DNA from 3 places in the Paenibacillus sp. RC73 genome. Region 3 is predicted to be linked to each of the others. Evidence: riboswitches for the same ligand, from Rfam matches in the RefSeq annotation. Region 3 holds a riboswitch; each other region holds the start of a gene.
The links. Region 3 has a riboswitch for cyclic di-AMP ahead of ABH897_RS24845 (resuscitation-promoting factor). Riboswitches for the same ligand answer to the same signal wherever they lie in the genome.
Positions count from the first base shown of each region.

Region 1: it holds a riboswitch for cyclic di-AMP, as region 3 does, so the genes downstream of both, ABH897_RS11865 (hypothetical protein) here and ABH897_RS24845 (resuscitation-promoting factor) in region 3, are expected to answer to the same signal.
Region 2: it holds a riboswitch for cyclic di-AMP, as region 3 does, so the genes downstream of both, ABH897_RS13320 (3D domain-containing protein) here and ABH897_RS24845 (resuscitation-promoting factor) in region 3, are expected to answer to the same signal.

Region 1 is NZ_JBIYCV010000004.1:387,062-394,841, reverse strand. It holds gene kdpB (potassium-transporting ATPase subunit KdpB) at 1-1,453, opposite strand, end outside; gene kdpA (potassium-transporting ATPase subunit KdpA) at 1,506-3,182, opposite strand; gene kdpF (K(+)-transporting ATPase subunit F) at 3,332-3,406, opposite strand; gene ABH897_RS11865 (hypothetical protein) at 3,622-4,017, opposite strand; cyclic di-AMP (ydaO/yuaA leader) riboswitch at 4,133-4,308, opposite strand; gene ABH897_RS11860 (hypothetical protein) at 4,468-4,650, opposite strand; gene ABH897_RS11855 (glutathione peroxidase) at 4,776-5,261, shown strand; tRNA gene ABH897_RS11850 (tRNA-Leu) at 5,414-5,496, opposite strand; gene ABH897_RS11845 (urease accessory protein UreF) at 5,759-6,448, shown strand; gene ABH897_RS11840 (XRE family transcriptional regulator) at 6,801-7,022, shown strand; gene ABH897_RS11835 (helix-turn-helix domain-containing protein) at 7,150-7,533, opposite strand; gene ABH897_RS11830 (helix-turn-helix domain-containing protein) at 7,630-7,780, opposite strand, start outside.
Region 2 is NZ_JBIYCV010000005.1:15,623-23,402, forward strand. It holds gene glgA (glycogen synthase GlgA) at 1-698, shown strand, start outside; gene ABH897_RS13300 (glycine-rich domain-containing protein) at 811-1,884, opposite strand; gene ABH897_RS13305 (M20 family metallopeptidase) at 1,942-3,120, opposite strand; gene ABH897_RS13310 (ABC transporter substrate-binding protein/permease) at 3,268-4,731, shown strand; gene ABH897_RS13315 (amino acid ABC transporter ATP-binding protein) at 4,718-5,440, shown strand; cyclic di-AMP (ydaO/yuaA leader) riboswitch at 5,687-5,862, shown strand; gene ABH897_RS13320 (3D domain-containing protein) at 5,870-6,538, shown strand; gene ABH897_RS13325 (polysaccharide deacetylase family protein) at 6,715-7,521, opposite strand.
Region 3 is NZ_JBIYCV010000015.1:79,048-86,827, forward strand. It holds gene rsmA (16S rRNA (adenine(1518)-N(6)/adenine(1519)-N(6))-dimethyltransferase RsmA) at 141-1,025, opposite strand; gene rnmV (ribonuclease M5) at 1,033-1,578, opposite strand; gene ABH897_RS24845 (resuscitation-promoting factor) at 1,725-2,873, opposite strand; cyclic di-AMP (ydaO/yuaA leader) riboswitch at 3,143-3,423, opposite strand; gene ABH897_RS24850 (TatD family hydrolase) at 3,625-4,395, opposite strand; gene ABH897_RS24855 (HD domain-containing protein) at 4,437-5,720, opposite strand; gene ABH897_RS24860 (AbrB/MazE/SpoVT family DNA-binding domain-containing protein) at 6,051-6,305, shown strand; gene rsmI (16S rRNA (cytidine(1402)-2'-O)-methyltransferase) at 6,430-7,311, opposite strand; gene ABH897_RS24870 (tRNA1(Val) (adenine(37)-N6)-methyltransferase) at 7,308-7,780, opposite strand, start outside.

The DNA of each region.
Region 1 (7,780 bases), on a different contig from region 3:
CATCCACACCCGCTTCCCGCGCAATCGTCGCAGCAGTCAGCGGATTATCCCCTGTACACATGATCGTACGGATACCCATTTCCCGGAGCTGATCGAACCGCTCCTTCATGCCCGGCTTCACCGTGTCCTTCAAATAAATAATGCCATACATCTGATCATCCAGCGCGACAGCCAGCGGCGTACCTCCTTCAGAGGCCACCTGATTCGCCTTTTCCTCCAGATCGGCTGGGACGCTGCCGTTTTGCGATAGTACCCACTGCCGGACAGAGTCCACCGCGCCCTTACGTACCTTTCGTCCATCGGCCAGATCCAGACCACTCATCCGGGTTTCCGCCTTGAACTCGATAAAGGTCCCTCCTGCTGCCAAGGATTCATCCAGTGTGTACTCCTGCTTGCGCATCAACTCCAGAACTGAGCGCCCCTCGGGCGTCTCATCCTTCATCGAGCTCATCGCAGCCCACTTTACTAACTTTATTTCCTCTACGCCCCCTACAGGCACGAATTGGCTCGCCATCCGGTTACCGAAGGTAATTGTACCCGTTTTGTCCAGAATCATTGTATTGATGTCTCCAGATGCTTCTACCGCCTTGCCTGACATCGCCAGCACGTTAAACTGCGTGACCCGGTCCATACCGGCAATCCCGATGGCTGACAGCAGTCCTCCAATCGTCGTCGGAATCAGACAGACCAGTAACGAGATAAGTATGGGAACAGGCAGATCGATGTTAAAATGACGAGCAATCGGTGCTAGTGTCACTACCACGATCAGAAAAATAATCGTTAGGCTGATCAGCAGGGTATTCAGCGCAATCTCGTTCGGCGTCTTTTGCCGCTGTGCGCCTTCCACGAGCGAAATCATTTTATCAATGAACGTCTCACCCGGTTCTGTCGTAATCCGGACCTTAATCCGGTCACTAACCACACGCGTCCCGCCGGTTACCGAGCAAAAATCACCACCCGATTCCTTGATCACCGGAGCCGATTCTCCCGTAATCGCCGATTCATCCACTGAGGCAAGACCTTCAATAACCTCACCATCGCTCGGAATCATCTCGCCCTGGGACACCATCACAATGTCACCTTTCCGCAGCTCGGTTGAGCTGACCACCTGAATCTCATCCCCGACAAGCTTGTTAGCTTGTGTGTCCTGCTTGGATTTTTTCAAAGAGGCAGCTTGTGCTTTACCCCGACCCTCTGCGAGCGCTTCAGCAAAGTTAGCAAAGAGCAACGTGAACAACAGGATGATAAAAACAGCCAGGTTAAAGCCCATTTCATTACCCGTTCCAAAATAACCGGGAAACAGCAGCATCAGCAACACAACCAAAGTGCCGATCTCCACGACGAACATGACAGGATTTTTCATCATGATCATCGGATTTAATTTCATAAAGCTATCCTTGATCGCATGCTTCAAGATGCTTTTATCCAGCATGCGTTTGCGTTGTTCCTTCATGATCAAGCACCCCGTTCATCCATTCTCAATTTCTTCTTCATGTTCATCTTCTTCACATGGTCAAAAATTCAGCCACAGGCCCCAATACGATGACGGGCAAGAAGGTCAACGCACCAATCAGCAGCACAACCCCGATCAGAATCGCCCCAAACAGCTTGTTGTCCGTACGAAGTGTGCCTGTCGTCACTGGAGTCGGTGCTTTGGCATTCAATGAAGCTGCTACAGCTAACAGTGCAACAATCGATACATATCGTCCGAAGAACATAACGATACCCGTTGTCGCGTTCCAGAATACGTTGTTATCCGCAAGCCCCTCAAATCCCGAACCGTTATTAGCCGCAGATGACGCATATTCATATAACACCTGAGTCAACCCGTGATATCCGGGGTTTGTGACCGCATCGTATCCCCAATGACTCATAAAAGCGAGCGCAGTCGGCACCAAAATGAGAAACGGATGTACCAAAATGGCAATTGCGATCAGCTTCATTTCCTTGCCTTCAATCTTCCTGCCCATAAATTCCGGGGTCCTGCCGACCATCAATCCACATATAAATACACCCAGAATCGCGTACATCAGCATATTCATCAGCCCGACACCCTTACCGCCGAAAATGACGTTCAGCATCATTTCACCCAAAGCAGCCATACCGCCCAGCGGGGTCAGTGTATCGTGCATATTATTGACCGAACCTGTCGTAGCCGCCGTCGTTACCGCCGTGAACAGTGCCGATTGTCCGATGCCGAAGCGGACCTCTTTCCCTTCCATGCTTCCCTGAGAAGCATCCACCCCCAGTGCCTGAATCAGCGGATTACCCGTTTTCTCTGACACGTACGTAATAGATAGGAATACGAGAAACAGTACCATCATGGAGCTAAAAATAATCCACCCCTGCTTGCGATTACGAGCGAACAGCCCAAAGGTATACGGCAGAGAAGCTGGCATCACCCACATCGCCAAAATTTCCAGCACATTCGTCCAGGGACTTGGATTTTCAAAAGGATGCGCCGAGTTGGCCCCATCGAAACCGCCCCCGTTCGTCCCCAAGTGCTTGATCGATTCCATCGAAGCAACGGGTCCCAAGGCAATCTGTTGCTGTGTTCCACTCATCGTCGTGATATCCGCCGTAGGCTGAAGCGTCTGCGGTACTTTCAGTCCGACCAGCACCAGCGTAAGCACAAAGGCCAACGGAAGAAAAATCCGTATAATTGCTTTGATAAAATCCTGAAAAAAGTTGCCCATTCCTTCACCGCGCCGCGTCAATCCTCTCATAAAAGCCGCAGCAACCGCAAAACCGGAAGCAGCCGAAGTAAACATCATCATCGTAACGAACGCCATCTGCGTCATATACGTAAGTCCACTTTCTCCGCTGTAATGCTGGAGATTCGTATTGGTCATAAAGCTGATCACTGTATTAAAAGCCAGTGACGCTTCCATATTGTCGTTTCCAGCCGGATTACCGGGGAGCAGTCCCTGCAAGCGCAGTAGCACATAGCTGATCGCCACAAGCACGACATTCGTAGCGATAAAGCTCATCACATACGTGGTCCAACGCATGCTCTCCAGCTTTTTCAATCCTATAACCTTGTAAATCAGCTTCTCCGTCCCGCCAAACACTCGGTCCGTCCGATTCGGTTCATTTGAGAATACATGATACATATAGGTGCCCACTGGTTTCACCAAGAGCAGCAATATCACAATCACAATTCCAATTTGCAGCAGCTCCATCATCTATTCCCTCCTCCAAAATGCTCCTGCGTTTGGAATAACAGACGGGTTCGTAGCACCAGGCGTTGCACACGTTTGCGAAAGCCCGCTGCCTCTGATGCTTCATCCATGATCTGCTGTTCCCCGCCCGCTTGATCCTGTTTAGCTGATTAGAACTTTTCAGGATTCAGGAGTGCGTAGATTAAATACACAAACACAATAGCCGTAAGCGTAAGCACAACCATCATCCTTTTCGCCCTCCTTTGGAGGTCTGTGCATCACACCAGCGTACAAACAGCAGTATCACTCCATAACTCGCAGCCATCACGAGCAGCATGTATATATCCATCATGTTCATACCCTCCCGTATCTGTCCTCAGATCGTTATTCTTACACCCTCGTAAAATCAACATACAATTACTTTGAAAATTTTAATTTATATTAGCCATATCGTAAGCGACTATCCGTTCAGCAGGAAACCCACCTCTCCATTCAAAGTGTAGATCACATGGTCCGCTCCCAAACCTCGATAAATCCCTTGAGGATTACAGCCGTGTGTAATGACATAGATCGAATCTGATGTCAGCGGCCGGCATATTTGCAGAAAACGGCACGTCAGATTCAAGCTGTTCTCGAACAAATACACGCAGCCAATTTCTTTTTTGGGAAAATTCCATTTCCCCGCTTGCATCGTATTGATGCGCACAATATGCTCCACACCCATTTTTTTGAGCTGTCGTTCCTCCTGAGCGCTATTCGTAAGAACCGCAAACGCCAGTTTTTTGAACATAAGCAATTTCACAAAATTTCTGCCCGTTTCATTCGGTGCAGTGACAATGATTAGCCGACCTTCCATCAGTAGCTCCTCTCCCGGTATAAAAAGACAACAAAAAGAAGCCAAAGGAAAAAGGCTTTCCTCCGGCTTCTTACGTAACCATGATAAAATAAACCATGGCTGCACACGGCGGTTTGTTGCCTCTCCCTGTACGCTTACGAGGTTAGCTGTCGGATTCGGACGTGAGAGTCGCCCTATTTCTGACACTTGGCCAGAAAATTCACCCCTTGAGACACTCGGCCCTTTAAAAGCCGCATAGATCTCGTTTGGTTCCCCCGCTTTTGCAACTGCAAAATTCAGCGCTATAGACAATTCGTTGCTGCTTCATTCACTTAATTTGAAATTACGTCTTGAATCATACACCCGCGCAAGGAACACTGTAAAGCTCACCTGCGGGGTTATAAATCGGTCTTTGGAGCATAAAAGATTAATAATAGCGTTTACAACACAAATATCCTTCTCCCAGCTCCTTCAATCTCGGTTTTTCATCCCTTTTCGAAAATGAAGAGGCATGTCAATATTGGCGTATGGGGAGCATTTTTTGTCCTTTTTTTGTAAAAGAGAAAGGAAAAGTGCTGTATGTACCTGATAAACGCCGATTGAACCTGTTTTTACCATGAGAAACACCGCTATTTGCCCCATTTGCAGTGCCATTTGCCGTTTTGGACAAAATACGATTTTACAGCAGCAGACGGCGCATTACATCTATTTATAGACTTGCAACTCTTCGTTAAATTGCTTACAATTTAATTGTAGAATATCAAATTAGGAGGAAAACCATGACCGTTTATGAACATGATGCACAAACCCTGCAAGGGAAAGAAATTCCGTTGTCCACATACGAAGGAAAAGTACTGCTCATCGTGAATACAGCCAGCAAATGCGGGCTAACCCCCCAATACAAGGCGCTACAAGAGCTATATGACCAATACCATGAGCGGGGTCTTGAAATCTTAGGGTTTCCCAGCAACCAGTTTGCCAAGCAAGAGCCGGGTTCCAGCGAGGAAATTTCGGAGTTTTGCCAGATCAACTATGGAGTTACATTTCCGATGTTTGCCAAAATAGATGTCAATGGCGATCAGGCGCACCCTTTATTCCGCTACCTCACCCAAACAGCTCCGGGCGTATTAGGCTCCAAAGCAATCAAATGGAATTTTACTAAATTTTTGATTACACGCGAAGGTAACGTATTTAAGCGCTATGCCCCACAGACAACTCCGGATAAATTGGCGGGGGATATCGAGAAGCTCTTGCAACAAAGCTGACAGGTCCATCCCTGTTCACAAGCAGCCAATCCAAACGGCTGCTCCTGTGGCTAGGAAAAAGGGATATTTTAGTTCGGCTTATATAACAAAAAAAGCAGCCAATCACGTCAAAAACGTGTCAGGATGCTTTTTTAACTGTGTCTTGCATGTAATGCGGTCGAGAGGACTCGAACCTCCACGGGCGTACGCCCACTACCCCCTCAAGATAGCGTGTCTGCCATTCCACCACGACCGCAAATTCTAATGTTTTGAGGCAACAGATTTATTATACTCCCTTGCATTCTATTTGTAAACATAAATACAATAATTATTTTTATGTCAAATAATCTAACATATAAAAGCTATAAAAATATTTAATTTGACATATCAACACTATGAGTGTAAATATATATTACATAATATCTCTAAATTTTTTCTGAATTCATTTTTAAAGTCATTTAATATAACATAAACATTCTACTCCAAGGAGGCGAACCGCATTGCACAAAGGCAATCGTTTGCTGAACTACGCATTGCTGTTGGACCCTTCCCTGCCTGTCGGTGGCTTCACTCGTTCCTACGGGCTGGAGGAGCTGTTTCGCAATGGCCGCTTAACCTGTTTACAAGACCTGGAACACTATGCACGCACTGATCTGCTTCCTCAGTTCACATCCCTCGATGGCATGGCTATCAAAAGCCTTTATATTGCCGTTCAGCAAAATGATGGTTGGCGTATCGCCCTCATTGATAAAATGCTGCACGCCCAGCGCTCTTCCCTACAACACGTGAAAGAGTCACGCCTATCCGGCCAACGCCTGCTTAAGCTCGCCAAAGCCTTGTACCCTTGGCTTGAATTCGACCAACTCGAAGCTACACTCATCCAATACAATGCGATTGGTACACTTGCAACCGTTCATAGTTGGATTAACGTTTCCCTTGGAAATGATGTAGAGCAGACCATTCACGGCTACCTTGCCGCAGCAGTGTCCTTCTGTGTCGAAGATGCTTCCAAGCTGCTTAATCCCCCTTATGAGGAAAAGAATCCTGTTATTCAGCGAATGACCAACGAGCTTCTAACCGCATGGAAACAATTCAACACCCCAGAGTCTGAGCCAACCGCATTTCAGCGTGGCCTTCTGCATAGGCATTGGTCCAGCTCCTACATTGCTCAGCCACCCTATATGAGCAGCAACCACCAGCGCGGGTGAAATTCACTGATTCCTTTGTCCGGCCCCATTATACGCCTACAGCATCCCCCTGATGCCTGTTTTCACCAATCCAGTACCAACGACAAAAGCACTCCCACCACTTTTTCCAGTGGCAGAGTGCTCTTTTTATCCAGAATACAACTGCAATTTCGCACAATTAACAGGCTCCAGATGGATTATCCAGACATCCATCACTTAATTAAGTTATATTTTTATCTGAATTACGTATTTTAGATTGTAAAAACACGTATAAACGTGTATCATAGTTTTAGATGGTTAATTCTAACATGTTTACTGATGATTATTATAACACACCAATTATTCCGCAAGAATCCGTAAGGGGCGATTTCACTTGAACAACAAAATGCCTGTCACCTCCTTAGGGTGGGCCATCAAACAAAGGCTTGTCGAACTTCGGCTGGATCAGAAAACATTTTGTGAAACGCATAACATCCCGCCTTCACGCTTGTCCAATCTGATTCACGGCACCCGCAAAGCACAAAGGTACAGAAAACAAGTTGCTGCAATCCTCAACATCGACGATAACGATTATAAGGAGGCATCACCACTCTGAAACCAACGATGTGAGCGTCCCCCAAGCATGCGGCACGCTATAACATCGGCAACCCAAATAAACTCGTCAATCGAACCCGTCGGTCCGTTTTACGGGTTTTCAACCTGAGTGATCTTTAGCGAGAAGATCATTCAGGCTGTGTTTTGTCATTCTCACCTTTTTGCTTACGATATTTCGCAAATTCCACATATTCTAATATGAAATTCTGTTCTTCTGTATCCAGATCCTCTGCCTGGCAATTCAATGGCCCCATCACTCCAAAAAAATAAGCAGCCTTCTGCTCCTGAAGTACACCCTCACCCGGTTTGACGCCTTTCATTAACCAATCCAGCGATACATTAAAAAAGTCCGAAATCTGGATTAAATGCATCGTTCCCGGCGTTGTTTTACCTCTTCTCCAGTCTCCAAGATTACCCGAGCTGATTTTGAGCTTTTCACAAAACGCCTTCTTCGTCATTCCCCGATCCTTAATCAAGGCTTCAATTCGCTGATAAATCGTTTGGTCTCCCAAAATTATCCCCTCCGACACCCTAACTTTTTCTTGAACTATTCCCAAAATTTCAACCATACTTATTCGGTTATCATTACTTTAATATTCCGCACCCGATTATTCCGTAGTGGAACCTTCCTGCCTTTTCTCTTTACGAAAGCGGGTAAATTCAATATACTCAAGTATAAAATCCTTTTCCACCTCGCTAAGCGATTCCCCCTGGCAATCCAGTTGCCCTGAAACTCCAAAAAAATAAGGGTCTCTCGAC
Region 2 (7,780 bases), on a different contig from region 3:
ACGGAATTGATACCAAAAGCTACAATCCTGCTACGGACAATCGTATTTATACGAAGTACCGCACCAGTCTGGTCAAGAAAAAGGAAAACAAAATAGGTCTGCAAAAGGAGCTGGGTTTGCCGGTACGACCGGATGTGCCTTTAATTGCGATGGTAACCCGACTTGTGGATATGAAGGGACTGAACCTGGTAACCAGGGTGCTTGATGAGATCATGTATTATGATGATATTCAGTTTGTTGTGCTGGGCACGGGAGATCCAGCCTTTGAGCACTGGTTCCGGGAAGCGGCTGGACGTTATCCCTTGAAAATGTCGGCGCAGCTCGCTTTTAGTGAACCTTTGTCCCGTAAAATTTATGCTGCAAGCGATATATACCTTATGCCGTCGAGGTTTGAGCCTTGCGGGATCAGCCAGTTGCTAGCGCTTCGCTATGGAAGCATCCCGATTGTGCGGGAAACGGGTGGTCTGAACGATACCGTACATGCTTACAACGAGTCTACAAGCGAAGGGAACGGCTTTAGCTTCAAAAATTACAATGCGCATGATATGCTGCATACGATTCGTCGTGCGGTTGATTTTTATCGCCAGCCTGAGCATTGGTCCAAGCTTACGCACACTGCTTTTGCAGGAGAGTACAGCTGGGATGTGTCGGCGGGAGCGTATCTGGATATTTATCGTTCACTGACAGGGAACGAATGAACTAAGTCGACCAAGCAGGAGTGTCTGAACAAGGTAGAACTGACATAGTACAATGGAAAAAGGACATCCCTCAGAAGCCAATAATGGCTGAGGAATGCCCTTTTTGCTGTGATCAGTCGCCTCCGCCTCCACCACAGCTGCTTCCGCATGAGGAACTGCTGCACGAGGAATGGCTGCCGCCGGAATCACCTGAATCGTGGTGAGATGAGCCTCCATCATAGGAGCTATCGTGGGAAGAGTGAGGATGCGAGTGGTTCGTATCCCAGTTCGAGCAACCACTTGCTGAACTACAGCCTGATGAGCTTGCTAATGCCGCACTTCCTGTAGCATCAGGATGCATGTGCAACGCAAACTGATGGGGTTGATACCAGGAATACCATACGACGGCCAGCAGCAGATAATCTATTTGCAAATAGTTGACCTTCGGCAGCCGCTTGCCATCTGGATCATCCACTGCTTCATTCACCCGATTACGCAGATGGTCCATAATCCTCTGAACCGCTTGCTGTGCCTGCTGAGAGATGCCGATGCCCTCCTGCATATTCCAACGGTCGCCTGCTGGCTGCCCGGAAGCTGTCAGCTTGTAATAGTGTGCAAGCTCGTTATTCGGTAATGGATGATTGAAAAAAGTCCCCCATAAGCTCGCACTATAGCGGTTCCAGCCAAAGCATTCCACATACAGCCAGTCGAACCATGCCCGTTCATCTGGCACCGGCTGTGAGCCAGCGTGAGGGGCGTGGTGCAGCATGCGACCAAAGAAGGCTTCCGAGAATTGCTGGTATTCCCGCGTAAACATCAGCATTTCGTGCCACAGTTCATCCACATCTGGACTGAACATTGGCACTCGGTTCATAATTGCACATAGCATAAAATAGCGTTTGAGCTCATTCCAGCGCCAATCGTATTCCTGTTCCGTCAGGTGAGGATGAGAATCCATCACACGCCGCCTTACACTATGAGCGTAGGAGGCTGGAATAGATCGTTCCAGAAGCTGCATGAGTTCTATAATCTCCTTATGCCGCCCCTGTTCAAGGGAAGAGGGAGACGGGGAGCTAAGGAAAAATGCATTACGGCGGCGTGTCTTTCGATTTTCCCTGTTCCTTCGGTATAATGCTCGAAAAAAGAACCACAAAATAATGATGTCGACCACAATAAACAACGCCCAAAAGCTGCTCATATGATTCATAATGACTGCTCCTTTCTGGAAAGAAGACGAAATTAAAAATTTGGCGAAATTAAAAATTTAAATTTTGCTTTTCAGCAGAGCGAATTCTTCCTTAATCTGTGTCAGCAACTCAGGATTCGTGATTACATCACATGCGGTCCAGGCCAAAGTTCTGGCGGCTAACAACATTCCTTCCAGCGCCCGGTCCTGCATCGCCAAATCGCGGAATTCAGGTGTATGCAAGGTATGCTTCTCGTCAATAACTTGAATGTACGGATGAATGGCGGGACAGTGCAACGACACATTTCCAATATCCATGGAGCCGTGATCTTCGCCCTCCGTGATGTCCTCCTGCGGAATGCCTGTCAGCACCAGGTTTGCGATAAAGGCATCGGAAAGCGCACGATTGGTCACCATTTCATCATAAGACGTCTCATAATTTGAGGTTTTCAGACGACACCCGGCTTGTAAGGCCGCTCCTTTGGCAATTTGAATAACGCGGCGAGTCAATGAATTCAGTTCATGCCGTGTAGCAGCCCGTACATAAAATTGGGCAGAGGCATAATCAGGAATGATGTTCGCTACCTGGCCTCCTTGATTAATAATGCCGTGAATACGTACCGTACTCTTCACCTGCTGGCGGAACGCATTAATGCCGTTGAACGTTTGAATCACCGCGTCCAGCGCGTTAATACCTTCGTGGGGACTGGCAGCGGCGTGAGCGGATTGCCCAAAGAATTCGAATTGTACGGCATCAATCGCCAGCGATTTGCCCGATTTTTCATAACGGTAATAAGGATGCGTCATGAGCGCTATATCGCAATCATCAAATAACCCGGCAGCCGCCATGGGAACCTTGGCTCCGCGTGTTTCCTCGGCAGGTGTGCCGTATACTCGTACTTCTCCACCGATCTCGTCAATGACCGATTTGAGACCGACAGCCGCTCCTGTGCTCATCATACAGATCAAATGGTGTCCGCATGCGTGTCCCAGACCTTTCAGGGCGTCATATTCTGCCAGAAAAGCAATGACCGGACCGGGTTTGGCTGCTTTATAAGTCGCAATGAAAGCCGTTTCGATACCCAGTACAGGGGCCTGAACTTCAAATTCGTGAAAAGCCAATTCCTCTTTTAGACGGGCAGCCGCCAAAAATTCCTCATTCCCCAGCTCCGGGTTTGCGCCAATATATAAAGAAATGTCCTTAAAACGTTGGGCATGCTCCTCAATGGTACGTTGGATCGTATTTTTGTTATTCATGGAAAAACTCCTTTGTAAAAGCTGTAATGTAGGTATTACGTCAGGTATGCTGAAATTGTACTATAACATTCATTGCATAATCATGCATATTCATTTATAATGACACAATCTTATTTATTATAAAGAATTTAAGGAGAGAAAAAAAGATTGAAAAAGGCATATCGTTTTACCGCCCTGATTCTGACGGCGGTTATCTTGCTGTTGGCTGGTCTTCCGATGCTTACTGCATACGGGACGGAAGCGAAGACACAGCCAAAACTTGTACTCGGCATGAGTGCCGATTTTCCGCCGTATGAGTTTCATAAAGACATTAACGGTAAGGATACCATTGTAGGCTTTGACGTTGATATTGCAAATGAAATTGCCAAGGATCTTGGCGCGGAGCTGGTTATTGAGGACATGAGCTTTGACTCCTTACTGCCTGCCCTGCAAAGTGGTCGTGTAGACCTGGTACTGTCTGGTATGACACCAACGGATGAACGCAGAAAGAGCATTGATTTTTCGAATGTATACTACCACTCCAAGCAAGTCATTATGGTACGTCCGGAGGATAAGGACAAATATCCGACGATGGCTGCTTTGAAAGGCGAGAAGATCGGCGCACAAAAGGGCAGTATTCAGGAAGAGATTGCTCAAAAAGTGCCCAATGTCGCTGTAACTTCGCTGGATAAAATCTCCGACCTGGTGCTCCAGCTTCGGACACAGCGTATTAACGCTGTCGTGATTGAAGATACAGTTGCTAAAGGATATACGTTGGACGGTACTGTAACGCTCGCCAAGGCGGTGCCTGAGGATGAGGGAGCAGAAACAGCTGTAGGTATTCGTAAGGGAAATGCTGAACTGCTGGCATCTGTAAATAAAACGTTGGCTCGCCTGAAAGCAGACGGGTCTATTGAAAAGTTTTCCACGGAAGCGAGTGCGCTCTCTGCGGATCGACAGGTTTCATCCAACAACATCGTGGATATATTTTGGAAATATCGCAGCTTTTACGTTACGGGTATCGGCTACACGTTGTTGCTGTCTGCGCTCGGGGTACTGTTCGGATTTATCATTGGTCTGATCATCTCTCTGCTGCGGATGAGTGGTGTACGTATCATTGAATGGTTGGGTACGGCCTACGTAGAGGTACTACGTGGTACACCTATGCTGGTACAGCTTATGATCATCCATTATGGAGTTGCTTTGACGCTGGGCGTCAATTTTACGCCACTTCAGTCCGGTATTATTACGTTATCTCTGAATAGCTCGGCATATCTGGCTGAAATTTTCCGTGCAGGTATCCAGGCAGTGGACCGTGGTCAGATGGAAGCAGCCCGTTCACTCGGTATGGGACGAGGCAAAGCTATGCGTCACGTCATTTTACCGCAAGCGTTCAAGTCTGTACTGCCTGCGATCGGCAATGAGTTTATTACGATTATTAAAGAGTCCTCCATCATTTCTACCATCGGTATGGTGGATATTATGTATCAGGCCCAAGTCATTAAGAACATCACCTACGAAGGATTAAGTCCGTTCGTCATCGCGGCTGCTATTTATTTTGTAATGACATTCAGCTTGTCGAAGCTGTTGGGTTTATGGGAAAGGAAGTTGAGAGCCAGTGATCACCGTTAAACAACTGCGTAAATCGTTCGGCAAAAATGAAATTTTAAAAGGCATTGATATAGATATTGCCAAAGGCGAGGTTGTTGTCGTCATTGGCCCGAGTGGTTCGGGGAAAAGTACATTTTTACGTTGTATGAATCTGCTGGAGCAGCCGACCGACGGGGAGATTTTGTTTGAGGGCGAGCCGATTACAGCCCGTGGTCATAATATTAATGCGACTCGTGAGAAAATGGGGATGGTGTTCCAGCATTTCAACCTGTTCCCGCACAAAACGGTGCTGCAAAATTTGACGCTTGCGCCGACTCAGGTTAGAGGCCAGTCCGTGAAGGAAGCGGAGAAAATTGCGCTAGAGCTACTGCGCACCGTTGGACTTGAAGACAAAAAGGACACCTATCCCAATCAGCTATCCGGTGGACAGAAGCAGCGGATTGCGATTGCACGCGCCTTGGCGATGCAGCCGCATGTGATGCTCTTCGATGAGCCGACTTCCGCTTTGGACCCTGAAATGGTCGGGGAGGTGCTGGACGTGATGAAGAAGCTGGCTGAGGGTGGCATGACGATGGTCATCGTGACACATGAAATGGGCTTTGCCCGCGAGGTAGGAGACCGCATTATCTTTATGGATAACGGTCAAATTGTGGAGCAAGGTACACCGGAGCAAGTTTTTGGCACTCCAAGCCATGATCGTACCCGGGATTTTCTTGCCAAGGTTTTGTAAGAAATGAGCTTATAAAGGCTATGAAGTAAGCCCTCCGCGGTGGAAGTTTGACGGGAGGGCTTTTTCTTTTTTTGTCATCCTCGTTCAGATTTTTGTAACTGATTTCGATTTCATGATGACAAAATTGTAACAGATGTAGTATGATGTTCAGGGTTCCCAACATTTTCATGCAGATAAGGTTACAAAATTGTGATATTATGCAGTGAGCCAAAACTTACCGGGGCAGCAGACAGCTACGACAGACGCTGAATGCGGGACCCAAAACCATGGGAAGTGCGGGGGACGTAACAACGGCAGTAACTTCTGATCCGTCTTCATACGAATGGATGGAAGGTTGCCTAGGGGTGAATTGCACAAAAGCATAGGGCTTCTCCTGAGTCCGAATCCGACAGCTAACTTCGCAGGCATAACAGAGGAGGTACATATCTTTTGAAACATCTGAAACGTATTGGAAAAACAATGAAATTTGCGGTGCTGGCAGCAGCCATTGCAGGATTGGCGCAGACAGCCGGGGTAGCCGACGCCGCTTCGCTTCATACCGCCAAGGAAGGTGATACCTTCTTTTTACTTGCTCAACGTTACGGGGTATCTGTAGAAGATCTGCAAAAGGAGAACCCGGATGTTGCCGCCAGCAATATATATGCAGGAGTGCAAATTAAGGTGCCGGACGAGAACAAGTTAAAGGCCGCTTCGGATTCGAAGCCTCAGCTTCTTTCCGAGAAAGCGCCAGCAGGTGACGGTCAACAGGTTGAAGCATGGGGCAAAACATTTAACTACAGCAAAGTAGTTGACGTGAAGGCCACAGCGTATTCCGCAGCAGCCAGTGAAAATGGAAAATGGGGAGCGGTGGACTATTTCGGAAATCCGCTTAAGCTCGGTACGATTGCGGTAGACCCCAACGTAATTCCGTTGGGTACGAAAGTGTTGGTTACAGGCTATTCCCACCCGGGGCTGCCCGATCAATCTTTTGTAGCGGTAGCACGCGATAAGGGCAGCGCCATCACGGGTAAACGGATTGATATTTTCATTCCAGGCAGCCCATCTTTTGTGAGTGACTTTGGTTTTCAGAATGTGAAGCTGTATGTCATTGATAAATAGACTTATGTAAGCAAATGAATTAAGTGAACATAATATATATTATGTAAACTATAATCTGTGATCTATAATCAAATAGCTTAATCGCAGGTTCAGATTCATATATGGGTCTTGTCGATTAATAAAGGGCTGTCTTGACGAGCAGAATGCATCTGCTGGTAAGACAGCCCTTTTTACTGTTATTTCCGCTCCGAGGTGTGAAGTAGCCGGGGAACCGTGACAAATTTGTAGCCCTTGGCTTTCAGCGACTGAATGAGACCCGGCAGGGATTGAACAGTGCCTTTCAGATTGGAACTTTGACCTCCACCTGCGTGCATTAAAATGATGGAGCCTGGTCCGGTAGCCGGGATCACATTACGCTGAATTTGTGTTTTACTGAGTCCCTTCCAATCGAGGGAGTCTACGTTCCAATTGACAATCATGTAGCCGTGTCGACGCGCCCACTGGATCTGAGGCTCCGTAATTTCACCATAGGGCGGGCGGATCAGCTTGGGTCGAAAGCCGACAGTGGCCTCCAAAATATGTTCTGTTTTCTTAATCTGGTTGCGAAAGCGTTCCGGTGAAGCCTTCCTAAAATCCGGATGGGTATAGGAATGGTTGCCCAAGGCATGGCCTTCACGTACGATACGGCGAATCATGCCCGGGTGTTTTTCCGCACGGTGACCGACAATAAAGAAGGTGGCTTTGATCCCATTCGCGTGCAAAATGTCCAGAACCTGCGGCGTATACCGGGAATCGGGCACGTCATCAAAAGTCAGGGCAATTTGCTGCGTATGCGGGCCGCACATTTTAAAAATATCCGCATGTTTTTTCCGAAGCATGGCTAATGTGGGAGTGGCTCGTTCTCTGCTCTTATGTGCTGAAGAAACAACAGTCGCTTCCTTGGAATGAGTCGTTCCGATATCGGGAGGCGCGTCCGCGTGAACGGGAAAACTCGAAAATGCTAGTAACAGTGCCATCATTGGCAATATTCCCCTGTACGGCATATGTATCCCCCTTTCCGTGCAGTGGTACCTTCTGTTGCTTTCATTTATTATGTACCTGACATGTTGAAATTATGCTGCTGAACAGGTTAGACTATTGAGTGGTTGAGTGGAAATGCCCTGTGTAACGGATGTAAGTGAAGATCACGAAGCTAAACGCACATATTCTATTAAACCTGAGCGAAACAGCAGCATTTTCGCAACTTTTAGCCTTTTAATGGATTCGGTATCCAGTGATAGCTGGTGTATAATGGGGTTGCAA
Region 3 (7,780 bases):
ATCACCCCTCCCATATCGTATGGGTGAATGCACAGTTTGGTTCCTTATCATGCTCAGGAGCTAATACAAACCAGCCACAACCGTGCAAAGCGCAACCAGAGACTCTCCGACTGCTGCTAAGCGATAGCTCTTGCGTCAGATCAGGAAATCCCGGCTTCCAGCAACACAGCGCTCAGACGCGCAAATTCCTCGATACTCAGCGTCTCGCCCCGACGGGAAGGCTCTATGCCTGCCTGAAGCAACAGCGGCTCCAGCGTGTCCCTGTTCTCTTTGGTAAAGAAGCGGCTTTTCAGGTTATTCGAAATGGTCTTGCGACGTTGGGCAAATGAAGCATGTACGACTTCGAAGAAATGCTGCTCGTCCACCACCTCTACCGGAGGCACTTCCCGCACACGCAAACGGATGACCGTCGATTCTACATTCGGCTGGGGAATAAATACCGTATTCGGTACGATGCAGACCAATTCGGGTTCGCTGTAATATTGCACTGCAATACTCAAACTGCCGTAATCTTTCGTCCCAGGAGACGCAGCCATACGCTCAGCCACTTCCTTTTGGATCATGACGACGATATTCTCCAGAGGGAGCTTGTCCTCCAGCAGCCTCATCAGAATCGGTGTAGTGACGTAGTACGGCAGATTAGCGACGACGCTCACTTTACTAACCCCGGCAAAATCGGAAGCGAACACCTCTCGCAAATCCAGCTTTAGCACATCCCCATGGCGTACCTTCACATGCTCATAAGGGGCCAGCACCTCTTCGAGAATAGGCAGGAGCCGCTGGTCAATTTCCACAGCAGTAACTACCTTGGCCGTTTGCGCCAGCTTCTCAGTCAAAGCGCCAATCCCCGGACCGATCTCAAGTGCGCCCTTCGTTTCGTCCAATCCCGCAGCATTCACGATCTTGTTCAGAATATTTTGATCAATCAGAAAATTTTGTCCCAAACTCTTTTTGAACGAAAACCCGTGCCGCTGAATAATTTCCTTCGTGCGCCGTGGTGTTGCTATATCTTGAATCCCTGTCATACGGATATCACAATCCTTCACTTTCAATTTGTGCCAGCGCACCGGCAAATTCCTCACGGCTGATCTGGAACACAGCGAGCCGTTTATGTAGCTGCTTACCGTTACAGTAACCAATGCCCAGCACATTACCCAAAGTCATACGTCGTGCAGCAGCATTCGGGTGGGTGATAAGTCCGGCGTCAATCAGGTCCGCCCAATCAATTAGCGGATCGGCCCCTTCCACCGTCGTATGCACCCGTGCGAGAGCATGTCTGATCGCTTCAGGCGAGGCATTCTCCACGCCAATATCCCCTTTGCGCGTCGCTTCTGCCTCTGGTATAAAGGCCTGCTTGCAGCCGGGCACCTTGGAGGCAATAATTTTGCGGATACGCTCCCCTGCATGATCGGGATCGGTCAAAATAATGACACCCCGCCGCTCCTGCGCCAGCGCAATTTTGCGCAGCGTCATTTTATTAATGGCGGAGCCCCCCGTTTCTATCGTATCCGCTTCGACAGCACGGCGAATAGCCACCGTATCATCCCGACCCTCTACCACGATCACTTCCTTGATCATTTGCGTTTCCCTCCACTGCTACACAGTCAGCTATATTCATCTTTCCCAGCTTTTGAAAACAAAATAAGAAGAGGGTATCCTCTTCTTAGCATGCATAACTATGATGTTAATACTATCGCATTGCCCTAAACATATACAACACGTTTTTAGTTCATTTCAGGCTTCACTGGTCCAATCACATATACGGTTTTACCGTGCTTCCGACCAAACTGATTGGCTTGACTCAAACTCTCATAATACACATCGATTTTGTGGCCTTTAATTGCGCCACCGGTATCCTCCGCACGGCGGAAGCCCACCCCTTCAATATACACCCACCAGCCGATTGGAATCACACTCGGATCGACAGCGATGGTGCGTCCTTCCGTGACACGCGTGCCGGATGCGGTACGTGTACCGATACCTGGCTCCTGTGACGAATACGCCGTCATGGAGACGTTTTGTAATACTTTGTTATATTTAAAATTCACACCTGCTTTACGGACAGCATTGTCCGAACTAACCCGTGTTGCCTTAACGGCATCTTCAGGACCGACGGAAGCAGCCAGAACGACCGGCTTTTTCTTCGTTCCTACCGCAATCACCTTATCCACACGATTCTGCGCGACTTCCTTGTTTACCAGCTGCTTGGATACCAATTTTCCGTCATGGTATACCTTTTGAACATGCTGGACCACAACACCCGTTTTACCGCTTTGGATGACCCGATTATCGCCTTTATAGAGACTTGGATCGGCCGTTTTGATGACCTGATAAGGTACCTGTTGCTTCTGTTCGACCTGCTGTTTCTTCACACGGATGATTTTTATGTCCATGTTAGACGAAACAGAAGCATCCAGAGCAGGATAAACTTTATCATTTGACGATAATTTATAGCCCGAGGTGCGAATGGCACCCTCTACTGTATTTTCTGTTGTGTACAATTTTTTCGTCTCATTGGCTAAGGATACTTTGACCTGATTGGCACGTTTGATGACTACGCGATCCCCATCCTGTACTGCTCCGTTCAGCGGCATCGAAACCGTATCATGCGGCTGAAGTGAAATAGAATGCTCTTTGAGCAAATCTTGGAGCTGGGATTGTCGGGTTTCTACCGCAGATGCCTTACCATCGATGACAAAAAAAACCTGTTTTTTAGATTCAGTGTACACCAGAATTGAAATCATAATCGTTAGTGCGATTAGAAAAATAGCAACCAAAGCAGCCTGGCGCACATTTTCTTGCTTCCAACGCAATACGTAAGACATGCTGGATGAGCGTGACTCATGGGTCTCCTCTTTTTGGAAAATGCCCATTTCCTCCGTCCTCCTTACATAGCCCGCCGTCTGGAGTAAGACATAGTTGAGATTGACGTGACTATAACAGATTTTCTACAAGACAAGCCCGTAATGCGACTGTCCTGCACCATGTACCCGTCTTCGCGGCATGCTGTCCTCCCCTGTTTAATCACAGTATGATGACAGATTTTCTTTTATTCACAACAAAAAAAGCCAGAGAAAGAGACTAGAGAGCTCTTTCGTGGCTTCCGGCATGTGCGAATATGCGGAAAAATCATGCACGAGATGGCTTCTCTCTTGTTACGCTTACGGGGTTAGCTGTCGGGTTCGGACGTAGAGAGACGCCCTAGCTTGGGTCAACCGCTCATGGCGGTCGCCTTCACATTCACCCCGAAGACCCAGAAAGAAATCGAAATACGGCCCCTCCACCTGTTCAATCCCATCCGGGAAAGGATTTCGGTCGAGCCGGCTGGCGGAAGAGACGCTCCCTTCTTGCCATACGCCGGACGTACTGTAAGCCATATCGGTTCCCCCGTTCCCTGTAAAAGGGACTCAGCGAGACTGGTTCATGAAATGAGCTGTTGATGTTTACACTCAAACAACAATTCACTGAAAAGATGATATCCTGTTTCTATGCATGTTGTAAAGCAGGTTTCAAGTACATTTTTCAAAATATTCGGTTAAAATATTGTAATATTCTTGAGTTTCCTGCAACAAATTCATGATTAGCTTCGTCTATCTCTTTATTTTGATCGATTTCTTCACTTTTTCACTTAATGTCAAATCGTTCCAAGGCATTTTGGGTCGTTATTGACACTAATTCCTCCACCGTAATTCCCTTGATTTGGGCAGCCGCCTCTGCGACCAGTCCCACGTGTGCGGACTCATTTCGCTTCCCGCGGAACGGATGAGGCGTTAGGTAGGGAGCGTCCGTTTCAATGAGCAGACGGTCCAGCGGCACCTGTGCGAGTACCTCCTTTGGCTGCTTGGCATTTTTGAACGTTATTGGCCCGCCAAAAGAGAGGTGAAAGCCCATATCCAGCACCATTTTAGCCGTCTCCCAGCTTCCGGAAAAGGAATGCATGACTCCGCCAACCTCACTCGCTTTTTCTTCACGCAAAATCTTAACAATATCTTCATGCGCATCCCGGTTATGGATGACAATTGGCATGTTCAGCTCACGAGCCAGTCCAATCTGGTTGCGTAGCACCCGATGCTGTACATCCTTCGGTGATGTGTCCCAATAATAATCCAGACCAATCTCCCCGATCGCCACGACTTTCTTATGACTGCATAACGATACAATCCATTCCATATCTCCCTCCTGCATCGTAATCGCATCCTGTGGGTGCCATCCAATCGCCGCATAAATAAAATCATACGTCTCAGCTAATTTCATCGTGGATGGAATCGTCTCACGATTAAATCCGATATTAATCATGCGGGTTACTCCCGCTTCGACAGCACGTGCTATAACTTCTTCCCGATCTTCGTCAAATTGCGGCGCATCCAGATGGGTATGAGTGTCAAATAAATTCAAAATTCATGTCCCCTTATTTACTTTTATTGGCATACATTTGTCTATTGTTTGACAAAATAATTCCTTATTTCGGCAGGAAGCTTGTCCTTTACCCCATCCAATTTGTTTTGGGGATAGTACATGTGATATTTACCCCGGTGAATACCGCTAATGGAGCGCACAATTTCCGATACTTCGGAAATTTCTCTCACTTCTCCTTTACGTCCAAGCAGTAAAATCTGGTTGTCCGTCGAGCCACCCTGCCGAAACACATCATAAGGAAGATCCGTCGGAAAATCAATTTCCAGATCATATTCGGGATGCAAACCAACCTGCTTCAGCGCTGTCCGAATGTCGTCAATGGTATCTGTATCCATATTTTCAATCTCTACATATTTATACAGCTTGCGATCCATAAAACGGGCGCTCAAATCACTTAAAATCTCGTCCTTTTCCTGTTTCCACTGACTGAATACTGTCTGAATCAAAGACTCGTCGAGCATCAAATATTGTTCCACCGTAAGCTCCCCCCGAAAGAGATCCGGCAACGGTTCCAGCAGAAAACTAAACTCATATCCGTTTCTAAACAGCTCCTTCGCCCGCTTGAAAATCTTACGCAATAAAATTTCCGAGCTGCGCGTTACAGGATGAAAATAAATTTGCCAATACATCTGATAGCGTGACATCAGATAATCCTCTACCGCATGCATACCTGACTCCTTCACAACAATTCTTCCATTATGAGGACGCAGCAGCCGTAAAATACGATCCAGATCAATGGTGCCATAATTGACCCCCGTCGAGTGGGCATCCCGCAGCAAATAATCCATACGGTCCGCATCCAATGGGCTTGTGATCAGGTTAACGAGAATTGGCTTGTCATACGTTTTGGCAATGACCGCAGCCACCTTCGCCGGAAGCTCCTCATCGACTTGCCTCAGCACAGCGTTAATCTCCGTATTCCCCAATACAATCCGGCATGTCCAATCCTCGTGGTTCATATGAAAGGCTTCTTCTATAGAATGGGAAAACGGGCCATGCCCCACATCGTGCAACAAAGCCGCACACAGCGCGACTAAACCTTCTTCCTTCGGCCAATCCGAAAATTCGCCGCGTTCAAATTGGGAAATAATACGCCGTGTAATCTCGTACACACCTAGCGAATGCGAAAAACGGCTATGCTCCGCTCCATGAAAAGTAAGATAAGATGTACCCAACTGCCGAATGCGGCGCAAGCGTTGGAACTCTGGAGTATTGATCAAACGCCATATCACTGTATCCTGAACATGGATATAGTTATGTACCGGGTCCTTAAAAACTTTTTCTTCACTGAGTGGCTGGTGCAAGATATCAGCTCCTTTAATATTCTGAATAATGGATTAAGATACAATAAAATCCTAAACGATCTCCTTCATTCGACATCGCTTGTCGTAATATGTCGAATTATAGCTTTTCGACATTTCCAAATCGACAAATGGCTAAAATCATCAATAAAATAAGGTAATACACACGCATCATGCTCTTTATTCTAAATACTTTTGCATAATTAACCTGTTAGCAAATATTTAAGGTTGACTGTTTTGGGAATCGTTGGTATAGTAAATATCAGAAAAGAGAATATTTTGTCGAATCATGACACTTATATTATTTTAAAGGCGAGAGGAGCCTGATTTATTATGATGAAATCCACTGGTATTGTAAGAAAAGTTGACGAGCTCGGACGTGTTGTTATTCCAATCGAATTGCGCCGCACATTGGGTATTGGCGAAAAAGACGCTTTGGAAATTTATGTTGATGGCGAACGCATTATGCTCAAAAAATACGAGCCTGCTTGTATCTTCTGCGGTAATGCCGAGAACGTAATTTACTTCAAAGGAAAAATTGTTTGCCAAGATTGCATCTCAGAAATTCCAACACCTGTGACAAACTAAGATTTTTAGTATATAATAGACTTATAAGAGATTGTTAATTCTAACCTTTTTCATATATACTCCTTGTTGCCTTCCACGGTTTGAACCCAACCGTCGGAAGGCCCTTTTTTGTTTATGGAAGTTTTCATAAAAGAGCGTTATATACATCCCGTTTGGAAATGGAGCGATCAGTAGCTGTACGCTTCATAGCGTCCTTGCGTGTCAGCCCTTCAGTCTCATAATGCGCAACGTGGGCCTCCAAAGATAAGGACTGCCACCATGCCTGTCGCTCCTCTTCCTCTTCTGCTTCGTTTTTCCCTTCAACTACCAGACAATATTCACCAAGCGGTGGATGCTCCTCCAGTCTGGCAAGGCATTGCTCCGCCGTTCCTCGTATCCATTCCTCATGCAGCTTGGTCAACTCACGTGCAAGCACCACTCTGCGTTCCCCCAGTGTTTCCTTCAATACCGTCAACGTCCGCACAATACGGTGAGGGGATTCATAAAACAGGATCGTGCCATGTGATACCTGAAATGACTGTAGCAGCCTCTCGAGATCCTTTTTCTCCCGTGGAGGGAATCCGGCAAATGTAAATCTTTCGGTACCCAGTCCGGAGGCAATCAAAGCTGACAATGCTGCGTTTGCCCCAGGGATGGGAATAACGCTAATTTCCGCTTCCAGCGCCAGCTTGACCAGATCCGAACCCGGGTCCGAAATGGCCGGCAGACCTGCATCGCTAACCAGTGCCAAATTTTTTCCTTCTATTATATAACGTATCAGCTCAGGCCCACTGGCAGCTTTATTATGTTCATGATAGCTGAATAGCATTTCCGGCGTGATATCAAAATGTGTGAGCAGTTTGCGCGTCTGCCGCGTATCCTCTGCTGCTATAATACTGCACGATTTTAAGGTGTTAATCGCCCTAAAGGTCATATCGTCCAGATTACCAATCGGTGTCGCAACGAGATACAGCTTGCCCCGTTCTTCTCCGCCGGTTATAAAACTTTTTTGCACCGCTGCCTTCACTGTAAATCCCCCTTGCTTACTTCTCCATAGATATCCCTTATTTCCTGAGTATAATTCCCATTCTCCTGATATACAATGAGCGGCGGCAACAGACGAACCTCCGGCTTACCATCACATAGCGCCTCGATGAGCACCATATTCGCCTCCATATGAGCCCGTGGGTGGACAAATCGAATCCGTTTTGGCTCCAGTCTGTTGGCACGCATCAGTGTTATAATCTCACCCAGCCGCTGCGGACGATGAACCATGGACACTTTACCACCATTACGGACAAGCCGGGTACACGCCTGAATGACCTCTTCCAGCGTACAATGCACCTCATGACGTGCAATCGCCTGATGAGGGTTTAGCTTAATATCGCTACCGTTTAGCGGCATATAGGGGGGATTTACCGTAATTGCATCATATACACCATGTCCCGTGATTTGAACCAACTCACGTAGATCGCCTTCCCGAATCTGAATCGCTG